2 regions of the Pseudaeromonas sp. HNCC25DJ182 genome follow, and region 2 is predicted to be linked to the other one. Evidence: riboswitches for the same ligand, from Rfam matches in the RefSeq annotation. Region 2 holds a riboswitch; the other holds the start of a gene.
What was found. A riboswitch is a leader RNA that binds a small molecule or an ion and turns the genes downstream of it on or off. The one in region 2 is predicted to bind thiamine pyrophosphate.

Region 1 (11,643 bases), on a different contig from region 2:
GACTTTAACATTGGTGGAGCCATCATCGATGGCCAGCTTCATGGGGATAACAGACATACATTCTTCTCGATGAGGTGGCAGATCCAGGCAGACTTCTGAGCACAGAGCCCGAATAATATTGGTTGTATTTTATCCTTTTGATTTGTTTTGTCGAATAAAATAGCGGTGAAATTTATTTCCGCAGATTTATATTCCGCATGGAAATTTTCCTTCCGTGCGGAAGGGAGGTTTACTGCTGCATGCGCGGGTGGCAACTGGTGATGGCGGGGGACTCCCGGACAAGCCCCCATCCTGAGTGCTTACCGGGAATTAGCGATGAAACGGGAGCGACAACTCAAACTGTGGATGCTGTGTTGCAGCTTTGTGAACGGCGGCGTAGGGTGGAGTCATAGCCCTGTCATCTGGTTGTGCTTTAACTGACATGTGTGTGTCATCAACCGGATTACCTAGCCGTCCAAGGAGGCTGCCTATGGAGAGCGACGATCGTAAACTCTATGTTCTCGATACCAATGTTCTGCTGCACGAACCCCTCGCCATTTACTCGTTTCAAGAACACGACGTCATAGTGCCGATGACGGTGCTCGAAGAGCTCGACAACATCAAGGATCGCCAGAAAGATGTCAGCCGCGAGGCGCGGGTAGCAATCCGCACCATGGAAGATGTGTTCCGCGATGCCACCCCGGAGCAGATTGCCGAAGGCATCTATCTGGGGAATCGGGTGGGCGAGAACTGTACCGGACGTCTCGCCATCTTTGCCGACCATCATCTGCCGGAAGGGGAGGAAGTCTTCACCAACAAGGAGAATGACAACCGCATCATCAATGCCGCCCTCTTCTTGCAGAAGAAGTTCCCCGGCCGCACCGTGGTGCTGGTCACCAAAGATATCAATATGCGGCTCAAGGCCAAGGGGGCCGGGCTCAAGCGGGTTGAAGATTATCGTACCGATCAGCTGATTGATGATATTCGCCTGCTGGCCAAGGGGTTCCAGACCATCGAGGGACAATTCTGGGACCAGGTCGGTGAATGCGAGAGCGTCTCCAGCGGGCGGGATGTATTCCACTGGGTGGATGAGACGCTGGTGAGCAACACCCATATCAATCAGTATCTGATCGATGATTCGGACAGCTTTGCCGGGCGTGTGCATGGCCGTGAAGCCGGGCGGTTACAGATCAAGGATCTCAGCCGTGAACGTTTGATGGGGCGTCATGCCTGGGGAGTGAGTCCGAAGAACATATTCCAGGCCATGGCACTGGATGCCTTGCTGGATCCGACCCTGGATCTGGTGATCCTGACTGGGCCGGCCGGCAGCGGCAAGACCTTGCTGGCGATGGCGGCGGCGCTGGAGCTGGTGATTGAACGTGGCATCTTCGATCGCATCATAGTCACCCGCAACACGCCGGAGATTGCCGAGAGCATCGGCTTCTTGCCCGGTACCGAGGAGGAGAAGATGTTGCCCTGGCTGGCGGCGGTGACCGATACTCTGGAGGTGCTGCACAAGCACGATGTCAGTAAGGAGAGTTCGCTGCAGTACATCATGGACAAGGCCAATATCCAGTTCAAATCGGTCAACTTCATGCGTGGCCGCAGTCTGCAGAATACCTTTGTGCTGCTGGATGAGTGCCAGAACCTGACTCCGTCCCAACTCAAAACCATCATTACCCGCTGTGGTGAGGGGACCAAGCTGGTCTGTTCCGGGAACCTGGCGCAGATCGATTCCACCTACTTAAGCCCTGTCACCTCGGGGTTGACCTATATCGTCGAGCGCTTCAAGGATTTCGAAGGCAGCGCCAACATCTATCTCAACGGTGTGGTGCGCAGTCGTCTGGCCTCGTTTGCTGAAGAGAACCTCTAGTTTTAGCGCGGACGTTTATTCCTGCATGGTTACCATGGCCCGCTTGAAATAGCGGGCCATGTTGTTGTTGCTGGAGTTATCCAGCTCAGCTCCGGCGACCCAGAGCAGTAGAGTGGGCCATGTCGTTGGCTAGGTTATCCAGCTTAGCTCCGGCGGCCGAGAACAGTAGAGTGGGCCATGTCGTTGGCTAGGTTATCCAGCTCAGCTCCGACGGCCGAGATAGAGGGCCATGTCGTTATTGGTCGCGTTATCCAGTTCGCTGACGGCACCGCAAAAGCGGATCTCGCCAGCTTGCAATAGGGCGATACGATCGGCGACTCCGCGCGCCTCTTCCGGATGGTGGGAGATCAGCAGTATGCCAATCTGTTGCTGATGGGCCAGTTGCTGCACTTCGCGCAACATCTCGTGGCGTAGCGCCGGATCCAGTGCCGAGAAGGGCTCGTCCAGCAGCAGAAACGGCCGTTGCCGCACCAGCGACCGGGCCAACGCCACCCGTTGTTGCTGCCCGCCGGAGAGTTGGGGCGGCAGACGGGAGAGGAATTCGCTCAATCCCAGGCGCTCGGCTGCCGTATGCACCTGCTGCCACTGCTCGGCGCTGAGGCGCAAATCAGGGCGCACGCCCAAACCGATATTCTGCCGCACGCTTAGATGGTCGAACAGGTTGTGACTCTGGAACAGTGTGGTGAATGGGCGCTCGGCTGGCGGCAGCGACTGCAAGGGTTGATGTTGCCAGAGTAACGCTCCGCTATCGGCGGCGATAAAGCCGCCGAGCAAGTCGAGCAGGGTGCTCTTGCCGGCGCCACTGGGGCCAACCAGCACCAGCAGCTCGCCGGGTCGTAGATCGAAACTGAAACGGAATTGCTCGCCGTCACGGGTCAACGTCAGGTTCTGACAATGCAGGGCCTGGTCGCTCGCTGCTTGTGGTGCAGGTGCGGGGGCAGCAACCGGAGCTGGAATTGTCTCGGGGGGGGCGCTCATCGGGGATCTCCAAATCCGCGCTCGACCAGCCACAGCAGACCGGTGCAAAGCAGCAATAATAACAAGGCGGTGGCGGCGGCATCATCCAGGCGATAACTGCCCAGTTGCTGAAACAGCAACCAGGGCAGGGTCTGCAATTCGTCACTGCCAAACATGGCCACGGCACCCAGATCCCCCAGCGAGAAGATGGCCGCCAGCGCCATAGCCCGACCCAATGCGGCACGCAACAGCGGCCACTCCAGATAGCGCCAGCGACTCCAGCCGTGAAGTCCCAGGCTCATGGCCAGACGATCGTAGCGCAGTACCGCTTGTTGTAGCGCCGGTTGCAGGGTGCGAACCGTATAGGGCAAACAGGCGAGGCCATTGAGCAGCATCACCAGCCAGAACCCCAAGCCGAACACGTCGGCCACCGGCAGTAGCAGGATGAACAGCCCGGTGCTCAGCACCGCGGTCGGGATCAGCAGGATCAGCGAGCCCGAGGATTCCAGCAGGGTGGCGGCATGGGGCCGGCCAAGCCGTTGCCGCAGATGCCGGCTGCTGAATAGCAACCCTAGACTGAGTGCACAAGCCAACAGGCTGGCACCCAACCCAATCTGCAGCGAGGTGAGCAGTGAGGCCCAGAGCTGGTGTGAGGTGAGAGCTTGCCATAGCTGCGGTTTGAGCCCGGCCGTGACGATGGCCAACAGCGGCGGGATAAACAACAGCAGAGCTAGGCTCAACCAGAAGCAATCGACGGCGAGCCCCAGCCAGTGCCGGGTATCGGGGCGGCTTGCCCGAGAGGATCTGTGCTGTTGACCGGGTGCCGGAGCAGCCAACTGGTGGTGGAGGGCCAGCGCCGCGCCACACAACAGCAGGTGCCAGAGTGCCAGTTGGGCGGCGGTATCCAGCTCGAAATCAAAGCGCAGCGCCTGGTAGACGGCGACCTCCAGGGTGGTGGCGCCCGGGCCGCCACCCAGCGCCATCACAGTGGTGAAGCTGGAAAAACAGAGCACGAAGATCAGGCTGGCCAGTGGTGCCAGCTGCCCGCGCAGGGCAGGCCACTCCAGCAATCGCCACAGGGCTCCAGATTTCATGCCCAACTGGCTGGCTAGGCGCCAGTTTTCCGCCGGTACGGCTTCGAGTGCAAACAGTAACCAGCGCGCCGCCAGTGGCATATTGAAAAAGAGATGGGCCAGCAAAATACCGCCAAGCCCATACAGATAGGAGCCGGTCTGGAGACCGAGATTCGCCAGCAGTCGTGGCAGCCAGCCCTGTTGGCCATGCACGGCGACCAGCCCGAACAGGGCTATGATGACCGGCAAGACCAGGGAGATGCCGAACAGCCGCAATAGCAGACCGCGCCCCGGAAAGTGACGGCGGTGCAGGGCCCGCGCCACCGGAATGGCCAGCCCCAGACTCAACAGGGTGGAGAGTCCGGCCTGCAGCACACTGAACTGCACCACATGCCGCAGGTAGGCATCCTGCCACAGCGGGGCGGCGCCGAGCCCCCCCTCATGCAGCAAGGCCAGCAGGGGGCCCAGCCCGCAGACGCCTAGCAGTAGCAACGTCCCGGCGCCGGATAGCCACCAGGCTTTATGGGCTAGCGGTGAATTCATGCTGCTCGACCGGACACCATTACTGACTCACGGCTCCGCGCCACTCGTGCAGCCAGGCTTTGCGACCGGTTGCGATCTCGGCTTCGGTAAAGTTCAGCGTTTTCACCGGGGTTTCGTTCTGGTTAAAGCCCGCAGGCAAGGCGACCTTCGTCACCGGGTACATCCAGTTGCCAGTCGGGATCAGGCTCTGGAACTCATCGCTGAGCATGAATTTCATAAAGCGGGCGGCGAGTTCTGGCTGGTGGGCACTCTTGAGCTGGGCGGCAACCTCCACCTGGCGATAATGGCCTTCCTCAAACAGGGCGGCATGATAGTTCTGCTTCTGTTCGGCCAGGCGGTGGTAGGCCGGCGAGGTGGTGTAGGAGAGCACCAGATCCGCTTCGCCCTTGAGGAACATGCCGTAGGCTTCGCTCCAGCCCTTGGTGACGGTGACCGTTTTCTTGGCCAACTGTTGCCAGTACGCCGCGGCCTGCTCACTCTGGGTCTGCTTGACCCACAGCAACAAGCCTTGTCCCGGGGTGCTGGTGCGCGGATCTTCATAGATGATCTTCAGATCGGGGCGGCTGGCCAGCTCGCTCAGGCTCTTGGGTGGATATTTCAATTTGTTGCCATCGTAAACGAAGGCGAAGTAGCCATAGTCGAAGGGCAGGAAGGTGTCGTCCTGCCAGCCGCCGGGAAGTGCTAGCGGAGTCATATCGACCTGATGCGCGGCAAACAGCTGGCTGCGACGGGCCTCGGGCAACATGGATTCATCCATGCCGATGACCAGATCCGCTTTTGTGTGCTTCCCCTCTAATTTCAGCCGGTTAAGTATCGCCACGCCGTCTTCGAGTGGCACAAAATTGATCTGGCAACCACACTGTTTTTCGAAGGCTTGCTTGATTTTCGGACCAGGACCCCAATCCGAGGCAAAGGAGTCATAGGTGTAGATGGTCAGCGGTTCGCTGGCCATGGCGGTGGTAGTGGCGAGCAGGGTGGAGAGTAAGAGTAGAGAGCGCACGTCGAGACTCCTTGTGATGTGTGTCGGCAGGCGTCCCATCTGCGCCTCTCCGTGAGGAGGGGGCGATGTCGTCTCAAATTCCTCCGCCAGTGTTACCTGGATCAGGTTCGCGGGTATGATCTCAGCGGACGCCCGCACCCCGTTTGAAAACGGCCTCATTCTATTAACGTTTTGTGAACAATACCAGCCAAAGGCGGCTGATGGTGTCAATAAGGAGGCTCTGTGCTGACAGACCATAGTAAGGAAAGACGAACATTTATGCGCATGGTGGTTGATGCGCCGGTGACAGTCATTCATGGCAACCGTCGGTTGGCCGGGATCTGTCGTGATCTCAGTGCCAATGGTATGTCCATCGAGGTCGAGGAGGACGGGATCCGGGAAGGGGACGAACTGCTGGTCAGTCTGGCGACCAGCAGCAATTTGCTACCACCGTTCCAGGCGCAAGCCCGGGTGATCCGGGCGACCCCCCATGAGCCGATTTACCGGCTCGGTGTCGAGTTTGTCTCGGTGGCCTGAACCGGCTCGGCCATGTAGCGGCCGGTCTTGATATAGAGTCGACTCTGCTCACCAATCTGTCCGGCCGGTAATTCGGCCGGACCCGTGGGCTCCAGCAATAGCAGCGAATAGCCCCCAGCGACCAGCGTCTCGTCCTGCCCCTGGGCCGGTAGGGCCACGCCCAGCAGGGCATGGTCGGGCACAAACAACAGCACTTGCGGAATTTCGGGCTTCAGGTAGCGCCACAGGCTCGCCAGCAGGGCCACCTTGCTGTCGCAGTCGCCACTATTATTTTCCAGCACCTGTTTCGGTAGCAGATAACCGGTCCCCCGTTGTCCGCCGCTGCTTTGCAGGCGGTCGTAGGGAATGGACTGCACAAACGCCAGCAAAAAATTCAGCAACTGTCGCGGCTCGACCTGCTCGCCACCTGCAGCTTGCAATAAGGCCTCCGCCACATCCCCCAACTCACTGCTGCTGGTGTCTATGATGCGCACATGATCCGGTTTGATTCCGGCCTGACCCAGAGGGTCACTGGTGGCGATCAGATAGTTCTCCTTGAGCAGGAGATCAAACTGGCTTTTCTCTTCATTCGCCAGCCACTGCTGTACCTTGGCCAACTGGGCGGGATCCCGGGTATGGATCGCCAGGCTCCAGGGATCTTGTCGTTTCAGTTCGAAACGCACCTCGGGCCACTGCTGACGAGCACTGCGCAGTAGCCGGGTATAGAGGGTGCGACGCGCCGCATCAGGACGCCAGGCACTAAAAAAACGCAACTCGCTCTGCTCTGGCAATGTCAGGCTGAGGCTCTGCGTCTCTTTGCTCTGTGTCTCTTGGCTCTGGGGCTCCTGAGTTTGCGCGGCGCCTTGTGCCGCGCTCGAGGGAGGCTGCCAGCGATAATTGAGCGTCAAGCCATCCCGGCTGAAACTCAGTTGTTTAGCCAGAGCTGGAGCACTGGGCAACAGGCCGAGCAGCATGCAACAGCCCAGAACCAGGATGGCTCCTGGTCCGTAGTGCGGGGGGCGGCTACAGCCTTGGGGATCTCGTATCAATCCGTTGTCTCCAGGTTCGAGCGCTGCGCGGGGTCATCCAGCGGAAGGAAGCTGACGCCGGTCAGCCTCCCGGCGCCATCCCTGCAGCGCCTTCCTGGCGACTTCTTTAAGCTAATTGCCAGTGACCGCCCTCTTGCCAGCGCAGCAGACGGCTATGGAACGGCTGCAAGGTGCTGCGGTGGCCAACACTGACCAGAATAGTCGCAGGCAGCCGAGCCTTGAGTAGAGCATAGAGGGTCGCTTCGCTGCTTTCATCCAGCGCCGAGCTGGCTTCATCCATAAACAGCAGGGCTGGTTTAACCAGCAGGGCGCGGGCAAAGGCGATGCGTTGTTGCTCACCCACACTCAGGATATGGGACCAGGGCTCGTTGTCATCCAGCCGGGCGGCGAGACGCTCCAGACCTACCTCGGCCAGCAGTGGGCTCAGCACGCTATCGTCCTGGGGCGGGAGCGGGTAGCAGAGCGCTTCGCGCAGAGTGCCCAGGGGTAGATAGGGCTTCTGGCTGAGGAACAGCACACGACCGTTGGCCGGAAAACTGATCTGCCCTTCGGCATAGGGCCACAGACCCGCCAGGGTGCGTAACAGGGTCGACTTGCCACAACCGGATGGCCCCTGGATCAGCACCGAATCTCCGGCCGCTAACTGCCAGTTACCATCACACATCAGGGCACTGTGCTGAGGAGTCCGCACCGTCACCCCTTGCAGGCTCAGGCCAGCGCCCTCGCGTTGGGGATCCAGGCTCGGCAATTGCTCAGTATGGTCAATGCCTTGCTGGAAAGTGGCCAGACGATCCACCACTGCTTTCCACTGGGCCAACGCCGTGAAGTTGTTGACCAGGGTCGAGAGCGAATCCTGCACCTTGCCGAAGGCATTGAGGATCTGCATGACACCACCGAGCTGGATTGCCTTGGCAAAATAGCTGGGGGCACTGACCAGGATGGGGAAGATCACCGCAGTCTGGTTGTAGCCCAGGGTGAAGAAGCCGAGTTTTTTCTGACGCCGCATCAGCTGGAAGTAGTTTTTCACCACACTGCCGAAGCGCAGACCGAGGATTTTGCCCTCTTCTTGTTCTCCCTTGTACAGGGCAACGGATTCGGCGTTTTCCCGCAGGCGGATCAGCGAATAACGGAAGTCGGCCTCGAAGCGCTGCTGGTTAAAGTTCAGTCTCACCAGCGGGCGGCCGATGAGGAAGGTCAGGGCGGTACCGGCCACGGCATATCCCAGCGCCAACCACACCATATAGCCCTGAGGCAGGTGGATCGCGTGTCCGAGCAGGGTGAAGTCCAGAGGTGTCGAGAGCGTCCACAGCACCATCAGGAAGGTAAACAGCATGGCCACATCCCGCAGGATACTCAGTGACAGGTCGAGGGTGCTGCTGACGAACTGGGCAATATCTTCGGCGATCCGTTGATCCGGGTTATCGGTCTGACGGTCGGTCAACTGCAGCCGGTAGTAATTTCCCTTATCCAGCCAGCTGGCCATGATGTGGTCGGTCAGCCATTGTCGCCACTGGATGCTGAGCATCTGCTGGAAGTAGGAGAGGTAGACCGCGACCACGACATGAATGGTCGCCAGGATGCAGAACATCACCAGACTGTCGGTGAAGCCGGGCAGATTGTAATCCTGGAGCGAGTTGTAGAAGGTGTTGTACCACTCATTGAAGCGCTTGGAGAGATACACACTGCCGCCCATCAGGGTCAGGATGACCATCAGCAACAGCCAACCTTTGCGGCCTTCGGCCGACACCCAATAGGGCTTGAGTAGACGCCAGAAATTGGGCCACAGGTGTTTGACCGGTGGATTTGCACTCATAAACCAACACTCCCTATAAAAACCAGTCATCGCAACTGGATGGCGCTCATGGGCCACTGCGGCTGATTGTGACCGAGCCTGAGGCGACAAATCAATGAATGGACGATAAACCGCTCATGATTCAGCGATTTATGGGGGCTGAGCCCTGATTGAGCGGGTGTGGGATGGCAAGCCGGAACCGCAAGCGCGGTTCCGACTGGATGTTCGAGCGGGCGTCAGGCGCTCAGCAGTTGCTCGATACGTGTCAGGGTATCGGCATCCAGTGCGGGAGCCTGAACCGCGGCAATCGCATCATCAATCTGGCTGCTCCGGCTGGCACCAATCAGTGCCGAGGTGACGGCCGGGTCCCGCAGTACCCACTGCAGGGCCATCTGCGACAGCTTCTGGCCACGATCCTGGGCTATGCGGTTGAGCTGCTGCAGCAATGCCAGACGTTCGGCGGTGATCTGCTCCGGTTTCAGGAAGGGACTGGCGCTGGCCGCCCGGGAGTCGGCCGGTATGCCATTGAGATAACGGTCACTGAGCAGGCCACCGGCCAACGGCGAGAAGGCAATACAACCCATGCCGGCTGCGCTGCAGGCGGGCAAAGTCTGCGGCTCTATGCTGCGTTCGAGCATGGAGTATTTCAGCTGGTTGATGAGGCACGGGGTGCCCAGATCGCGCAACAAGCCGGCGGCACGACTGGCGAGCTCGGCCGGATAGTTGGAGAGGCCGATATACAGCGCCTTGCCCTGGCGTACCATCAGCGCCAGGGCCGCCATGGTCTCTTCCAGCGGCGTATTGGGGTCGGGTCTGTGGTGATAGAAGATATCGAAGTAGTCGAGCCTGGTGCGCTTGAGGCTCTGATGCAGGCTGGCAAACAGATACTTGCTGGAGCCGCCATCGCCATAGGGACCGTCCCACATCACATAGCCCGCCTTGCTGGAGATGATGAGCTCATCCCGATAGGGCAGGAAATCCTGCTGCAGCAGGGTGCCGAACATGGACTCGGCACTGCCGGGTGGCGGGCCGTAGTTATTGGCCAGATCGAAATGGGTAATGCCCTGATCGAAGGCGCGTCGCAGCAGCGTGCGACAGGACTCCTCGCTGTTGACGCCACCGAAGTTGTGCCACAGACCCAGGGCGATGGCGGGCAGACGCAAGCCATGCTGGCCACTGCGACGATAGGGTTGTTGCTGATAACGCTGATCACAAGCTTGGTAGAGGGTGGTCATGGCAACTCCTGATCGGGACATGCATTAAAAAAACAGGGCCGAAAATCGGCCCTTAGAGAGTGACAGCAGCTCAGCGGAATTGATAGCGGATATGGTGTTCGAACTGCTGACCGGGCTCCAGCCAGCAACCGGGCTGCGGCCACTCCGGATGGTGAGGGCTATCCGGCAGGAACTGGGGCTCCAGCGCCACACCGGCGTAATCGGCATATTCGCCACCATCCCGGCTGGGGTTCCCCGCCAGATAGTTACCGGTATAGAGCTGTAACCCGGGCAGGCTGGTGGAAAGCAGCAGGCTGAGCTGACCATCGGCGGATGTCAGCTCGGCGGCGGCCTGATTGTCACTGCCCGGAGTCCGGTCCAGCAGATAGCTGTGGTCGTACCCCTTGGCCCCTTGCTGCTGCTCATCGGCCAGAAAATCAGCGGCCAGCCGCTTGGGCTGATTGAAATTGAACGAAGTGCCATCCACCAGCGCCAGAGGGCCGAGGGGGATGCCGTGGCCATCGGTCGGCACCATAAAGTCAGCCCGCAGTCGCAGTGTGTGCTGACGGACATCGCTCTTGGTGCCATCCAGGTTGAAGTAGGCATGGTTGGTCAGATTGACCGGTGTCAGGGTGTCGGTATGGGCCCGCATCTGGATGGTGACGCTGTTGTCCTCACCCAGACAGTAGGTCACTTCCACCGTCAACTCACCCGGAAAACCCTGATCCCCTGCGGCAGAGGTCAAGCCGAAACGCGCCTGTTGCGCCGATTGTTCCAGCACCTGCCAGCGCAGCTTGTCGAACCCGCCCGGGCCGCCATGGAGCTGGTTGCCGGCCTGATTGGTGGCCAGCTGACGATCGCCGCCCGGATAAGGCAGGTGTCCGCGGGCAATCCGGTTGGCGTAGCGGCCGATCATGGCACCGAGATAGGCTTGCTGGTGGCGGTAATCTTCGGGTTGCGCGCAGCCGAGCAACACTTCCCGGCGCTCACCCGAGGCGAGGGGCACCTGGCAGGAGAGCCAGGTTGCGCCCCAATCCATCAGGGTGATCTGCATACCATTGCCATTTTCCAGACGGATGAGCCGGGGCTCATCCGCATAGCTGCTTGCTGGGCAGGGTTTGGTGTTCATCGGGACCTCAAATGCTACCGGCACCAGCCGAAGGTTGGCAGATATAGATGGTCGGTTGCAGGCCAGTGGCTTGCGGATAGCGCTCTTCGATCACGGCACAGACCGAGGCGGTCATGGCCGAAGGCACCAAGGCCACGATGCAACCGCCGAAGCCGCCACCGGTCATCCGCACACCGCCCTGGGCACCCAGCTGTTCCTTGATCAGGTTCACCAGGGTATCGATAGGCGGCACTGTAATGGCGAAATCATCGCGCATGGAGGCATGGGATTCGGCCATCAGCACCGCCATCCGGGTCAGGTCGCCGCGGGCCAGCACGTCAGCCGCTTCCAGGGTACGGGCATTTTCGGTGATGACATGACGGGCTCGTTGGGCAACCACAGGATCCAGCTCATGAGCACGCTCTTCAAACTGGGCCAGGGTCAGATCCCGCAGCGCTTTGACGCCGAAGTGAGCCGCGGCCGTCTCGCACTGTTGGCGACGGGTGTTGTACTCACTATCCACCAGACCGCGACGGACGTTGGAGTTGACGATCACCACA
Region 2 (11,643 bases):
TGAGCACGGCGAACAGCTCAAACGTGAAATCATCGAAAGCTCCGGCTCTGCGCTGCTGGATCAGGCGGCATTACGATCCGTGTCCCGCAATCAGTTTTTACCCCATACCCTCAATGGCGTAGGGCATGCAGCCCGATTACGTCTGCCCGTCATCTTCCGCTTGCACCCTTGACACCAATAAGCCGTGTGAGCGGCTTGATCCAGATCACCGAGAGTGTGATTCCGTACCACATTGGCTCCCTGAACTGTGCCTCATCGCCCATTTGTCACCATGAACGGCTGATAATCTTTTAGGCATTCGGTGATCTCGTTATGGCCTGTTGGGCAAAATCATCGTCTTCGCAACCGGGAGTCTAGCTATGAGTGATGTTGCGTTGTCGACCAGCCTGTTGGCTTTGGTCGCCGTTCTGGGATTGTGGTTTGGGAATCTGCGCTTCTATGGTGTCGGCCTGGGGATCGGCGGCGTGTTATTTGGCGGGATTGCTGTTGGCCATTTTGTCGGCTACTTCGGAGTCGAGCTGGATATGCATACCCTGCAGTTTATCCAGGAGTTTGGGCTGATCCTGTTTGTCTACACCATAGGTATCCAGGTCGGGCCCGGCTTTTTTTCCTCACTCCGGACCTCGGGTCTGAAGTTGAATCTGTTTGCCGCCCTGCTGGTGCTAGTCGGTTTTGTGGTGGTCTATCTGATCCACAAGCTTTTCAATGTGCCGTTGCCGGTTATTCTGGGGACCTACTCCGGTGCGGTGACCAATACACCATCTCTGGGGGCGGGACAGCAGATCCTCAATGAGTTGGGGGCACAACCGGGTGAGATGGGGGTCATGGGGATGGGTTATGCTGTTGCCTATCCATTCGGGATCTGCGGCATCCTGTTGACCATGTGGTTGGTGCGCCTGGTATTCAAGATCAATATCGAACGTGAAGCGCGGCATTTTGAGCAGCTGAGCGGGCAAAATAAACGCAATCTGCAAACCATGAATCTGGCGGTGCGTAATCCGAATCTGGATGGTTTGATGCTGCAGGAGATCCCCAGTCTGGAAGATGGACAGGTGATCTGTTCACGTTTGAAGCGAGGGGAGGCGTTGATGGTCCCCCATGCCACGACCCGGATCCAGCTCAACGATCTGGTTCATCTGGTCGGTGAGCCCGAGGCGCTGAAACGGGTGCGTTTGGTTATTGGTGAAGAAGTCGAGACATCACTATCGACACAGGGCACTGATTTGCGTGTGGTACGAGTGGTCGTCACCAATGAGCAGGTATTGAGCAAGACCATTCAGGAGCTGGATCTGAAGCTCAAGTATGATGTTGTTGTGTCGCGGCTGAACCGGGCTGGCATCGAACTGGTACCCAGCAACCACTCCTCCTTGCAATTTGGCGACATTCTCAATCTGGTCGGGCGTGCCGAAGCCATTGAGGCGGTGGCAAACCTGGTGGGTAACGCGCAGCAAAAATTACAACAAGTCCAGATGCTCCCTGTGTTTATCGGCATAGGTCTCGGGGTGGTGCTCGGTTCAGTCCCATTTTACGTGCCCGGTTTTCCGGCTGCACTGAAACTGGGGCTTGCCGGCGGCCCTCTGGTGGTGGCGCTGATCCTGTCTCGGATTGGCAGTATCGGTCCCTTGTATTGGTTTATGCCTCCCAGCGCCAACCTCGCTCTTCGCGAGTTGGGGATCGTGTTGTTCCTTGCTGTGGTGGGATTGAAAGCCGGTGGCAATTTTGTTGAAACCCTGGTGCAAGGAGATGGCGTGCTCTGGATGGGATTCGGTGTGGCTATTACCTTGATCCCGCTTTGTTTGGTCGCGGTGTTGGCGCGTTGGTTGGCGGGAATGAATTACCTGACGCTCTGCGGTCTGCTGGCGGGGTCGATGACAGATCCACCCGCACTGGCATTTGCCAATAACATGCATCCAACCAGCGAAGCGTCCTCGTTGGCTTATGCAACCGTGTATCCACTGGTGATGTTTTTACGGATCCTTTCGCCCCAGATCCTGGCTATCTTGCTCTGGGTCGGGGGATAGCGAATATCACAGCAGATAACGGGGCCCTTGCGGCCCCGTTTTCAATTCAAGCGCTCGACTTTGAGCCATACGTGCTGCTGCCTGGTATTGCGCTGGTTGCTGGAGCCAGCCAAACCGCTTTGTTGTTGATTACTGCTGATTTCTCCGCCGCCCAGCGGTATCCATGTACCAAGCGGGCCTCGGATGACTGTGCTCAGATTAGCCTGTTCAATCTGGTTACCGTTGAGTTGCTGTTGCAGGGGCGAAATACTCATCTCGACCTGGTCGCCAATGAGCCGGGGCAGGGCGGTAAAACCGGTGCCCACATCGACATATTCAATCGTGTCGGTCAGAACCAGTTGATGGTTTTGACGCTGGATCTGACGCATGGCCAACGGCAGGGATTGTCCCAGGTAGATTTGTGCCGCAGCCCCTTCAACCGTTTGCACCTGTTGGCTGCTCTGGCTGTTACTCTGTTTTTGGTCATTCTGCACAGAGCCCTCAAGCTGGATTTGGGAGTTGTCGCCCAGTTGAATGCTGCCTTGCTGGATCGACAGACCGCGCTCATCAGCTCGGAAAACATTTCCCTGACGTACCGAGATCAGTAATCGCTGCAGCGGCTTATCGATGGCGGCAAGTACCGTTTGCAGCTCGGCGAGATTTTCCGGTGTGGTCCGGACGAACAGCTGATTACCCGTGCCGACAATAGAGCCGCCCGGACTGACCAGCGGTTCCAGTGTGGGGAGAACCTGCTCGGGTAAACGATGGTGCAGTGGAAGTATGGTGATCTCTTCGGCAGATAGCGTGTACGAAGCCATCAGGAGTAATGCAAATAGATAGCGCAGCATGGTGACTCCAGTTAAAAAACTCTGGTTCGAGTTTAACATGCCCACTACAGATACACCTTTATCCAGCGTCTACGAGAGAGTACTTCCAACGACTCATAAAATGTGATCCGTACTAGTCGCAGCGACACGCAATCAGCCTATAGTTAGACCTAGGTGTTGATCGAATGAGGGGGATTCATCATGGATTTAAGTGCCTATTTACGAATGGACGCCACCATACTGCTCGGAATTATCAATGAAAAACTGCGTCTGGAATGCGATAGTCTGGATGAACTGCTGGCCATGTTCAATTTCGATCGCCAGCAACTAGCGCAGCGCATGGGAGAAATCGGCTATCACTATGACCCGGTTTGTAATCAATTCCGCGCAAACTAGGCTTTTATTCGAATGTGATTCTGAGCGCCTCGGCGCTCTTTTTTTGTGATTGAATTTACAAGAAAAATAGGATTTTTACGCCGTCGACTGCCAGAGCTTGCAGCCGACTGGGTGGAACCTGTCAGATATTGCCAGTTCTCGGGGGTTACATTGACTTTCGAGTGAAAGCTTAGAACAATCTAAGGACTCAGAACGTATATATTCAGTCAATGTTCTGTCTGGTGATAGAGTGGAGGTGAATATGGATGCCAAAGAGGTGGTGCTGGCATTTTGGCAGCGGATGGATTTAAACGATTTTTTTGGTGCTACTGAATGGCTGGGCGATAACTTCGAATGCACATGGCCTCAATCTGGAGAAGTTGTCCAGGGGGCGTGGAACTACGCGATGATCAATATTCACTATCCATCGTTTGGTCCTTGGCAATTCAAGATCGAGAACTTGCTAGTGCAGGGCGATCAGGTGGTCACGAATGTGTTTATATCCGATGGTGTCCAACAAGCCAGAGCGATCACTTTCAGTACGGTGCACAAGGGCAAGATCGTCAAGCAACTGGAATACTGGCCAGAGAGCTTCATGGCTCCTCCTTGGCGTAGTCAGTGGATTTACCGCTCAGGACAACCCGCCGCAGAAGTTTTGCCTCCTATCGAGCGCGCACATTGCATCAGTTCAGAGCAATAGTAACTTTCAGCTAATGACGCTAGACCCGGTTCCAATAGTCACCGGGTAGCGGTTGCTCGCGCATTTAACGTAATAAATGCGATTGTGAATCTTCTGGTGTCAGCTGTTATATCACGAGCGCCTTTCGACACTGATTATTTCCAGCCGAACTAAAGGGCTTCTGTTGCCATCAGGAGCCGGCAGCCAAAGCGTGCGAAATGGTCGAGTCTGCTGGGTTCGTAGATAGGTATCGGGGAGCCGGTATTCGGCCTGCCAGAACGAAACCTCATGCTGCGCCAACAACTGGCCCTGCTGGGAGTAGAAGCTGACCAGCCCCAGGATCTTGACCACGCTGCCGGTGGCCAGGTTGCTGACTTGAATGTTCAGTCCCAACTGATCGTCATTTTTTTGCGTGCTCTGCAGGGTTAATTTGACACCATCTGCGGCTATGGTGCCGAGCATGGCCGGATCGGCGATGGCTTGCGGGGTGAGTACGGCAGATGGAGTCGGCGTACTGGTTGCGCCAGAGCTCTGGGCTACCGGTGCGGATTTGGCGGACACCTCGGTGAGGACATAGCTCCAGGTGAAATCATCATGGATCTGGATCTGGCGGCCATCCGGGAGCTTGGTTTCTGACAGGACTGCGGCCTGGCTGATACTGTTCGCCAACAAGGATAACAGCAGGATAGAAGGTGCTTTCATAGGGCTCTCTGAGGATGAACTGTGGTCATTGATCCGGGAGTATATCGGCATGGGGATCGGCAAACCACGATGGAATGCATGGTGCTGTGATGGTAGGGCGGTGACAGGGATCGCGCGATCGCCGGGAAAAATATTGCTGATCCGACTTGTGTCGGTGGATCCAGTCACGGCATACTCGAGCCCATCTTGTCGGAGTGCCCCACTGGGCTGAGACCGTTAATTCGGGATCCGTTGAACCTGATCAGGCTAGAACCTGCGAAGGGATACAAGGGTAAGGCATCAGAGTTTCCCCTCTTCTCGTGATCTGGAATGTCCGGATGCAAGCAGAGCAACTCCTTGCCGCAACCGGCTATACCGCGGTTGAAATCTGCACATCACAGATTGTTACTCCCAGCCAACACGACTCCAGACAAGCAAATCACGCCCTCTTTTTAATAAGGTGAATTTTGCTATGTCGACCTCTATCTCTACGGCCATATCTTCCGAGTCTACCAGCTCCCCATCGCCTTCACGTCGCGTCCGGCGGGAGCAGGCACACCACTACATTACCCAGCTGGCAGGGCAGACATTTCCCAATTCAGACCGGATCTATCTGCCGGGATCGCGCGCTGATATCCGGGTGCCGATGCGACGCATCCACCTGGCACCATCACTGGTGGGCGGCTCATCCGATGCACCGCGCTATGAGCCCAATGCCCCCGTATTGATCTATGACACCGCAGGCGCCTACGGTGATCCGGAGCAGCCGATTGATGTGACTCGAGGTCTCCCCGCACTGCGAGCAGCGTGGATTGCCGAGCGTCAGGATACCGAGATCATTCCGCAACCCACCTCGGATTACACCCGGACACAACAAGACAACCTGGCGCCTCAGGTTCCGGTCATGCAACGGCGAACTGACCTGCGCCGGGCCAAGGCGGGGGCTTGTGTCACTCAGTTACATTATGCGCGAGCCGGCATCATCACCCCGGAGATGGAGTTTATTGCGCTACGGGAAAATCAGCGCCAGCTGGCAGCAGGCGAACAGGGGATCACCGCCGAATTTGTGCGTGCCGAGGTCGCGGCCGGGCGCGCCATTATTCCGGCTAACATCAATCATCCTGAGGCCGAGCCCATGATCATTGGCCGCAATTTTCTGGTCAAGATTAACGCCAATATCGGTAATTCAGCGGTGAGCTCTTCCATTGAGGAAGAGGTGGAGAAACTGGTCTGGTCCACCCGCTGGGGTGCGGATACCGTGATGGATTTGTCGACTGGGCGTCATATCCATCAGACCCGGGAATGGATACTGCGCAATAGCCCGGTGCCGATAGGCACAGTCCCCATGTATCAGGCGCTGGAAAAGGTCAACGGCATCGCTGAACACCTCAGTTGGGAGGTGATGCGGGATACCCTGCTCGAACAGGCCGAGCAGGGTGTGGATTATTTCACCATCCACGCCGGTCTGCTGCTGGCTTATGTGCCGATGACGGCCAAGCGGGTTACCGGGATCGTCTCCCGGGGGGGCTCTATCATTGCCAAATGGTGTCTGGCCCATCACCAGGAAAATTTCCTGTATCAGCACTTCCGCGATATCTGCGCCATCTGTGCCCAGTACGATGTGGCGCTCTCGCTGGGCGATGGTTTGCGGCCAGGCTCGATTGCGGATGCCAACGATGAGGCGCAATTTTCCGAGCTCAGAACTCTGGGGGAATTGACCCAAATTGCTTGGGAATATGACGTTCAGGTGATGATCGAAGGGCCGGGTCACGTGCCCATGCATCTCATCAAGGAGAACATGGATGAGCAGCTCAAGCATTGTCATGGCGCGCCATTTTATACCCTGGGACCACTGACCACCGATATAGCGCCTGGGTATGACCATTTCACCTCCGGCATTGGTGCCGCCATGATTGGCTGGTTCGGCTGCGCCATGCTCTGCTATGTGACGCCCAAAGAGCACTTGGGATTGCCGAACAAGGAGGATGTCAAGCAAGGTCTGATTGCTTACAAGATTGCCGCCCATGCCGCCGACTTGGCCAAGGGTCACCCTGGGGCCCGCCTGCGGGATGATGCCATGTCCAAGGCGCGTTTCGAGTTTCGTTGGGAGGACCAGTTTAATCTGGCCCTGGATCCAGAGACGGCGCGCGCTTATCACGATGCGGACTTGCCGCAAGAGTCCGGTAAGGTCGCGCATTTTTGCTCCATGTGTGGTCCCAAATTCTGCTCGATGAAAATCAGTCAGGAAGTGCGGGATCTGGAAGCCGCCAAATTGGCACAACAGCAACAAGCGGGCATGGCCGAACAGGCTTCGCGGTTTCGTGAACAGGGCGCCGAACTATACCAACCACAGCCAGTAGGCGGACTTGAGGTACAGGCATGAGCAAGCCACATGAGACTTATCCGGTGAGCCCGCGGCCGATTGTCTGGAGCATTGCGGGCTCGGATTCTGGCGGGGGGGCCGGTATCCAGGCCGATCTGCTGACCTGTCAGCAATTGGGGGCACATGGCTGCTCGGTGATTACGGCCATCACGGCACAAAATTCCACCCGGGTGATCGGTGTCGACGCCGTGTTGATGCAAACCTTTGTCAGTCAGCTCGATGCCTTGGAGGCCGATCTACCGGCCGACGGGATCAAGATTGGGCTGTTGCCCTCGCGCCTGCACTTGGAGGTTCTTGCCAAGCGATTGGCGCATTGGCGAGCCAGCAAGGTTGACTCAACCTCGTCCCAGAACGTGGCATCCGGCAAGACTCCGTTCGTGGTTTATGATCCGGTGGCCATCGCCAGTGTGGGTCAGGCCATGGCGAGCCCGGACTTGCTCCAGAGCGTGGATATGCTGTTTGCGCAGCTGGATTTGCTCACCCCCAACCAGCCCGAGCTAGAGCGCTTGACCGGCGTTGCCATCTCGTCGCCCCAGCAGTTGGTGGACGCGGCGCAGCAACTGCGTCGCCGCGGTCTCAAGGCGGTGCTGGTCAAAGGGGGGCACGCCAGCTGGCAAGGGGATTGGTGTCTGGATTATTTCTGCGATGAGCAGCAGAGCTTCTGGCTGGCGCTGCCACGACTGGACACCCGGCATGGGCACGGCACCGGCTGTTGTTACGCCTCAGCGATTGCCGCACTGGTGGCGCAGGACTATGAGCTAGTCGATGCCATTACCCTGGCCCGCGCCTATGTGCAACAAGGGCTAGCAGCAGCCCAAGGTATCGGGCAGGGGCCTGGGCCGATTGCCCATCTCGGCTGGCCTGTGACGCGAGAGTATTTTCCGCAGTTAGTGCTGCCGGGCAGTGCCTTGTCCCGGAGATTAGGACTATGCGGTGTATCGCCGCTCGGTTTTGCAGCGACGGAGGCATCGACTGCCAGCTTGCCCACCGAGTCATTTGCACCATGTCCGCGCCGGCTAGGGCTCTATCCGGTGGTGGATTCAGCGGTCTGGATCGAAAAATTACTGGCCTGGGGCGTGCGTACCGTGCAACTGCGCATCAAGGATCCGTACCATCCCCGATTGGAGCAGGAGATCCAGGAGGCTATCGCCTTGGGCCAGCAGTATCAGGCCCGGGTGTTTATCAACGACTATTGGCAACTGGCCATTCGGCATGGTGCCTATGGCGTGCATCTGGGGCAGGAGGATCTGCTACAGGCCGACCTGGCGGCTATTCAGCGTGCCGGACTACGGCTGGGGCTCTCAACCCATGGCTACCATGAACTCGCCTGTGCCCTGGCTCTGCGCCCTTCCTACATCGCGCTAGGCCATATTTTCCCCACGACCACTAAGCAGATGCCCTCGGCACCCCAGGGGCTGCTGCGGCTCAGCCGCTACGCGGAGCTGTTGTCGGATGTTCCTACGGTGGCGATTGGCGGTATTAGCCAAGCCCGGGTCCCGGTAGTGCTCGCGACAGGTGTTGGCTCGGTGGCCTTGGTCACGGCGATCACCGAGGCCGTCGATCCGCATGGGGTGACTCGCGCCTTGCTGGCACTGGTGGGGACAGGGGATGCCCTGTCGCCGGATGCCGCGCTGTCTGATGCAGTTGTGTCCTATGTCGTCGCCACACCGATGGCGAGCCTAGCTGCTGCGCAAGCCAGCTATCCTGACCAGCGCCTGCAGCAAGAGCAGAGCCCTAGATCCGTGGAGGCTTGCCATGACTGATCACTCGCAAATGGAACGCTTGTCAACGACAGGGGCTTCTGCGGCAAAGGATGAGATGAGTTGGCGTCGCTACGGCCGGCAGATGTTGCTGCCAGAAATTGGCGAGCCCGGGCAACAACGCCTGGGGCAAGCCCGGGTGCTGATCATCGGCTTGGGGGGGCTGGGCTCACCGGCGGCCCTCTATTTGGCCGCAAGCGGTGTTGGCCAGCTCTGGCTGAGCGATGACGATGTGGTGGCGACAAGCAATTTGCAGCGTCAGATCCTGTACACATCTGCCGATCTGCAGCAACCCAAACGCAACGCCGCCCGCAAGCGTCTGGCGCAGCTTAATCCGAATATCAGATGTTATGCCGCTGCGGCTCTTACTGAGTCAAATGGAAGCCAGCTGTTACAACCAGATGGTCAAGCCGTCGATCTGGTACTGGACTGCTCCGACAACATGACCACACGTCAACTGCTTAATCGCGGCTGTGTCGAGTTGCAGATCCCGCTGCTCAGTGCCGCCGTCTCAGGTTGGCAAGGCTCCTTGCTGTTGTTCGATTATCGCCCGAACGCCATCTCGGAAAACGAGCATGATCCTGGTTGTTACCACTGTCTGTATCCATTGCAGGAGGAACCAGCCTTGAACTGTCAGAGTGCCGGAATTATCGGGCCGCTTGCCGGGATGGTCGGCGCACTGCAAGCATTGGAGGCGATGAAATTCCTGCTTGGCCTGCCGAGCCCGGCAGTCGGGCACCTGCAGCAGGTTGATGTCCTCAGTGGCCGTTGGCAGCGCGTCGCCTTGCGGGCCGATCCCTGCTGCCCCGTCTGTCGCCCACCGAATCCCCCCACCGCAAAGAACCATGTAATGCCGATAGCCACAGAATCGATGGAGCACCGCCGATGAACTTTGTATTAAATGGCCAGCCTCGGGTTTGGCAACCGGAACTGACGCTGGAGACGTTACTGCGGCAGGAGGGCTATATCGGCCACATGCCGGAAGCGGACGCTGGCAGTTGCACCGCGTCAATTCGTGCCGGTGTGGCTGTTGCCATCGGGCAACAGGTGGTACCGCGTTCAACCTGGGCACAACGGCTTGTTGCGCCAGAGGATGAGATTGAACTATTCCAAGCGATCGCAGGAGGCTAACCATGGCTGACCAATCGAGGACGACACCGCTGATCATTGCCGGTCGGCGATTCGGCTCCCGGCTCTTCACCGGGACGGGTAAGTTTGCCTCGGCACAGATGATGTCGAGCGCGATTGCGGCATCCGGCTCCGAGCTGGTGACCATGGCCTTGCGCCGGGTTCAACTGGAGAGACAGGACGAGCAGATCCTGGCGCCCTTGACGCAATTGGGGGTACATCTGCTGCCGAACACCTCCGGGGCCAGAACGGCAAAAGAGGCTGTCTATGCTGCTCATCTGGCCCGTGAGGCCCTCGGAACGAATTGGGTGAAGCTGGAGATCCATCCCGATGCGCGCTACCTGATGCCCGATCCCCTTGCCACTCTGCAAGCGGCCGAGCAACTGGTGGCCGATGGCTTTGTGGTGTTGCCTTACTGCAGCGCGGATCCCGTGTTGTGCAAGCATCTGGAGGCGGTGGGGTGTGCGGTTGTGATGCCACTCGGGGCAGCGATTGGCTCAAACCAGGGGCTCAGCACCCGGGAGATGCTGAAAATCATCATCGAGCAATCTGGCGTTCCTGTGGTGGTTGATGCCGGCATTGGGGCTCCTTCCCATGCGGCCGAGGCCATGGAGCTGGGGGCGGATGCGGTCCTGGTCAATACCGCGATTGCCGTCGCCAGCCAGCCGCAGCAGATGGCGCAGGCGTTTCGTCTAGCCGTCGAGGCCGGAAGGTTGGCCTATGAGGCGGGTCTGGCGTCGAGGCGCATGGTGGCCGAGGCATCCAGCCCATTGAGTAGTTTTCTGGCTTCCTTAAGCTGAGGAGTGGCGATGAGCTTTTACGATATCTGGCAACAGCTGGATTGGACAGGGTTGCAACAGGCCATCACGGAATCAACCCCGGCGGATGTCGAGCGGGCCTTGCATCGCGAGCGCCGGGATCTGACGGATTTTGCCGCGCTGATCTCGGTCGCGGCCGAGCCTTTTTTGCCGCAGATGGCGGCCGAGGCGGAGCGATTGACGCGGCAGCGCTTCGGACAAGGTGTCAGCATGTATTTGCCGCTCTATTTGACCAATCTATGTGCCAATGACTGCAGTTATTGCGGTTTTTCCATGAGCAATAAACTCAAGCGCAAAGTCCTGGATGAGGAGGAAGTTCGTGCCGAATGTGCGGTGATCCAGCAGATGGGCTATCAGAATCTATTGCTGGTCACCGGTGAGCATGAGACCAAGGGGGGGATGGACTATTTCCGGCGCATGTTGCCGGTCGTCAAACCCTATGCCAGTTACCTGATGATGGAAGTTCAGCCCCTCGACACCGAAGAGTATCGCGAGCTGATTGAATTAGGGCTGGATGCAGTCATGGTGTATCAGGAGACCTACCATCCAGCCACCTACGCCGAACACCACCTGCGAGGCAAGAAGCAGGACATGCGTTGGCGGATGGAGACTCCGGATCGACTCGGTGCGGCTGGCATCGACAAGATCGGACTGGGCGCTCTGCTCGGGCTTGCTGATTGGCGTACCGACTCCTTGATGCTGGCCCATCATCTTGAGTATCTGCGCAAACGCTACTGGACCAGTCGCTACTCGATGTCGTTTCCGCGGTTGCGTCCCTGTACCGGCGGTTTCAATCCTGGACATCCGATGAGCGACCGGCAACTGGTGCAACTGATCTGCGCCTGGCGGTTGCTGGATCCGGAATTGGAGCTCTCGCTCTCAACCCGTGAGTCGGCTGAGTTTCGTGATGGCGTGATCCCGTTGGGGATCACCAGCGTCAGCGCGGGGTCCAGTACCCAACCCGGGGGGTATGTCCGCCCTCAACAAGAATT

Region 1: it holds a riboswitch for thiamine pyrophosphate, as region 2 does, so the genes downstream of both, thiB (thiamine ABC transporter substrate binding subunit) here and thiC (phosphomethylpyrimidine synthase ThiC) in region 2, are expected to answer to the same signal.

The regions. Positions count from the first base shown of each region.
Region 1 is NZ_JBVAYG010000006.1:11,160-22,802, reverse strand. It holds gene parM (plasmid segregation protein ParM domain-containing protein) at 1-57, opposite strand, end outside; gene ACZYUB_RS06515 (PhoH family protein) at 470-1,852, shown strand; gene thiQ (thiamine ABC transporter ATP-binding protein) at 2,054-2,830, opposite strand; gene thiP (thiamine/thiamine pyrophosphate ABC transporter permease) at 2,827-4,425, opposite strand; gene thiB (thiamine ABC transporter substrate binding subunit) at 4,445-5,425, opposite strand; TPP riboswitch at 5,487-5,577, opposite strand; gene ACZYUB_RS06495 (PilZ domain-containing protein) at 5,690-5,941, shown strand; gene ACZYUB_RS06490 (transglutaminase domain-containing protein) at 5,905-6,969, opposite strand; gene ACZYUB_RS06485 (ABC transporter ATP-binding protein/permease) at 7,076-8,782, opposite strand; gene ACZYUB_RS06480 (aldo/keto reductase) at 8,998-9,996, opposite strand; gene galM (galactose-1-epimerase) at 10,067-11,104, opposite strand; gene galK (galactokinase) at 11,112-11,643, opposite strand, start outside.
Region 2 is NZ_JBVAYG010000003.1:228,105-239,747, forward strand. It holds gene ACZYUB_RS04395 (energy transducer TonB) at 1-172, shown strand, start outside; gene ACZYUB_RS04400 (putative transporter) at 360-2,021, shown strand; gene ACZYUB_RS04405 (secretin N-terminal domain-containing protein) at 2,063-2,848, opposite strand; gene ACZYUB_RS04410 (DUF4250 domain-containing protein) at 3,029-3,223, shown strand; gene ACZYUB_RS04415 (nuclear transport factor 2-like protein) at 3,465-3,902, shown strand; gene ACZYUB_RS04420 (DUF3157 family protein) at 4,014-4,583, opposite strand; TPP riboswitch at 4,764-4,865, shown strand; gene thiC (phosphomethylpyrimidine synthase ThiC) at 5,035-6,945, shown strand; gene thiE (thiamine phosphate synthase) at 6,942-8,708, shown strand; gene ACZYUB_RS04435 (HesA/MoeB/ThiF family protein) at 8,701-9,594, shown strand; gene thiS (sulfur carrier protein ThiS) at 9,591-9,836, shown strand; gene ACZYUB_RS04445 (thiazole synthase) at 9,839-10,633, shown strand; gene thiH (2-iminoacetate synthase ThiH) at 10,643-11,643, shown strand, end outside.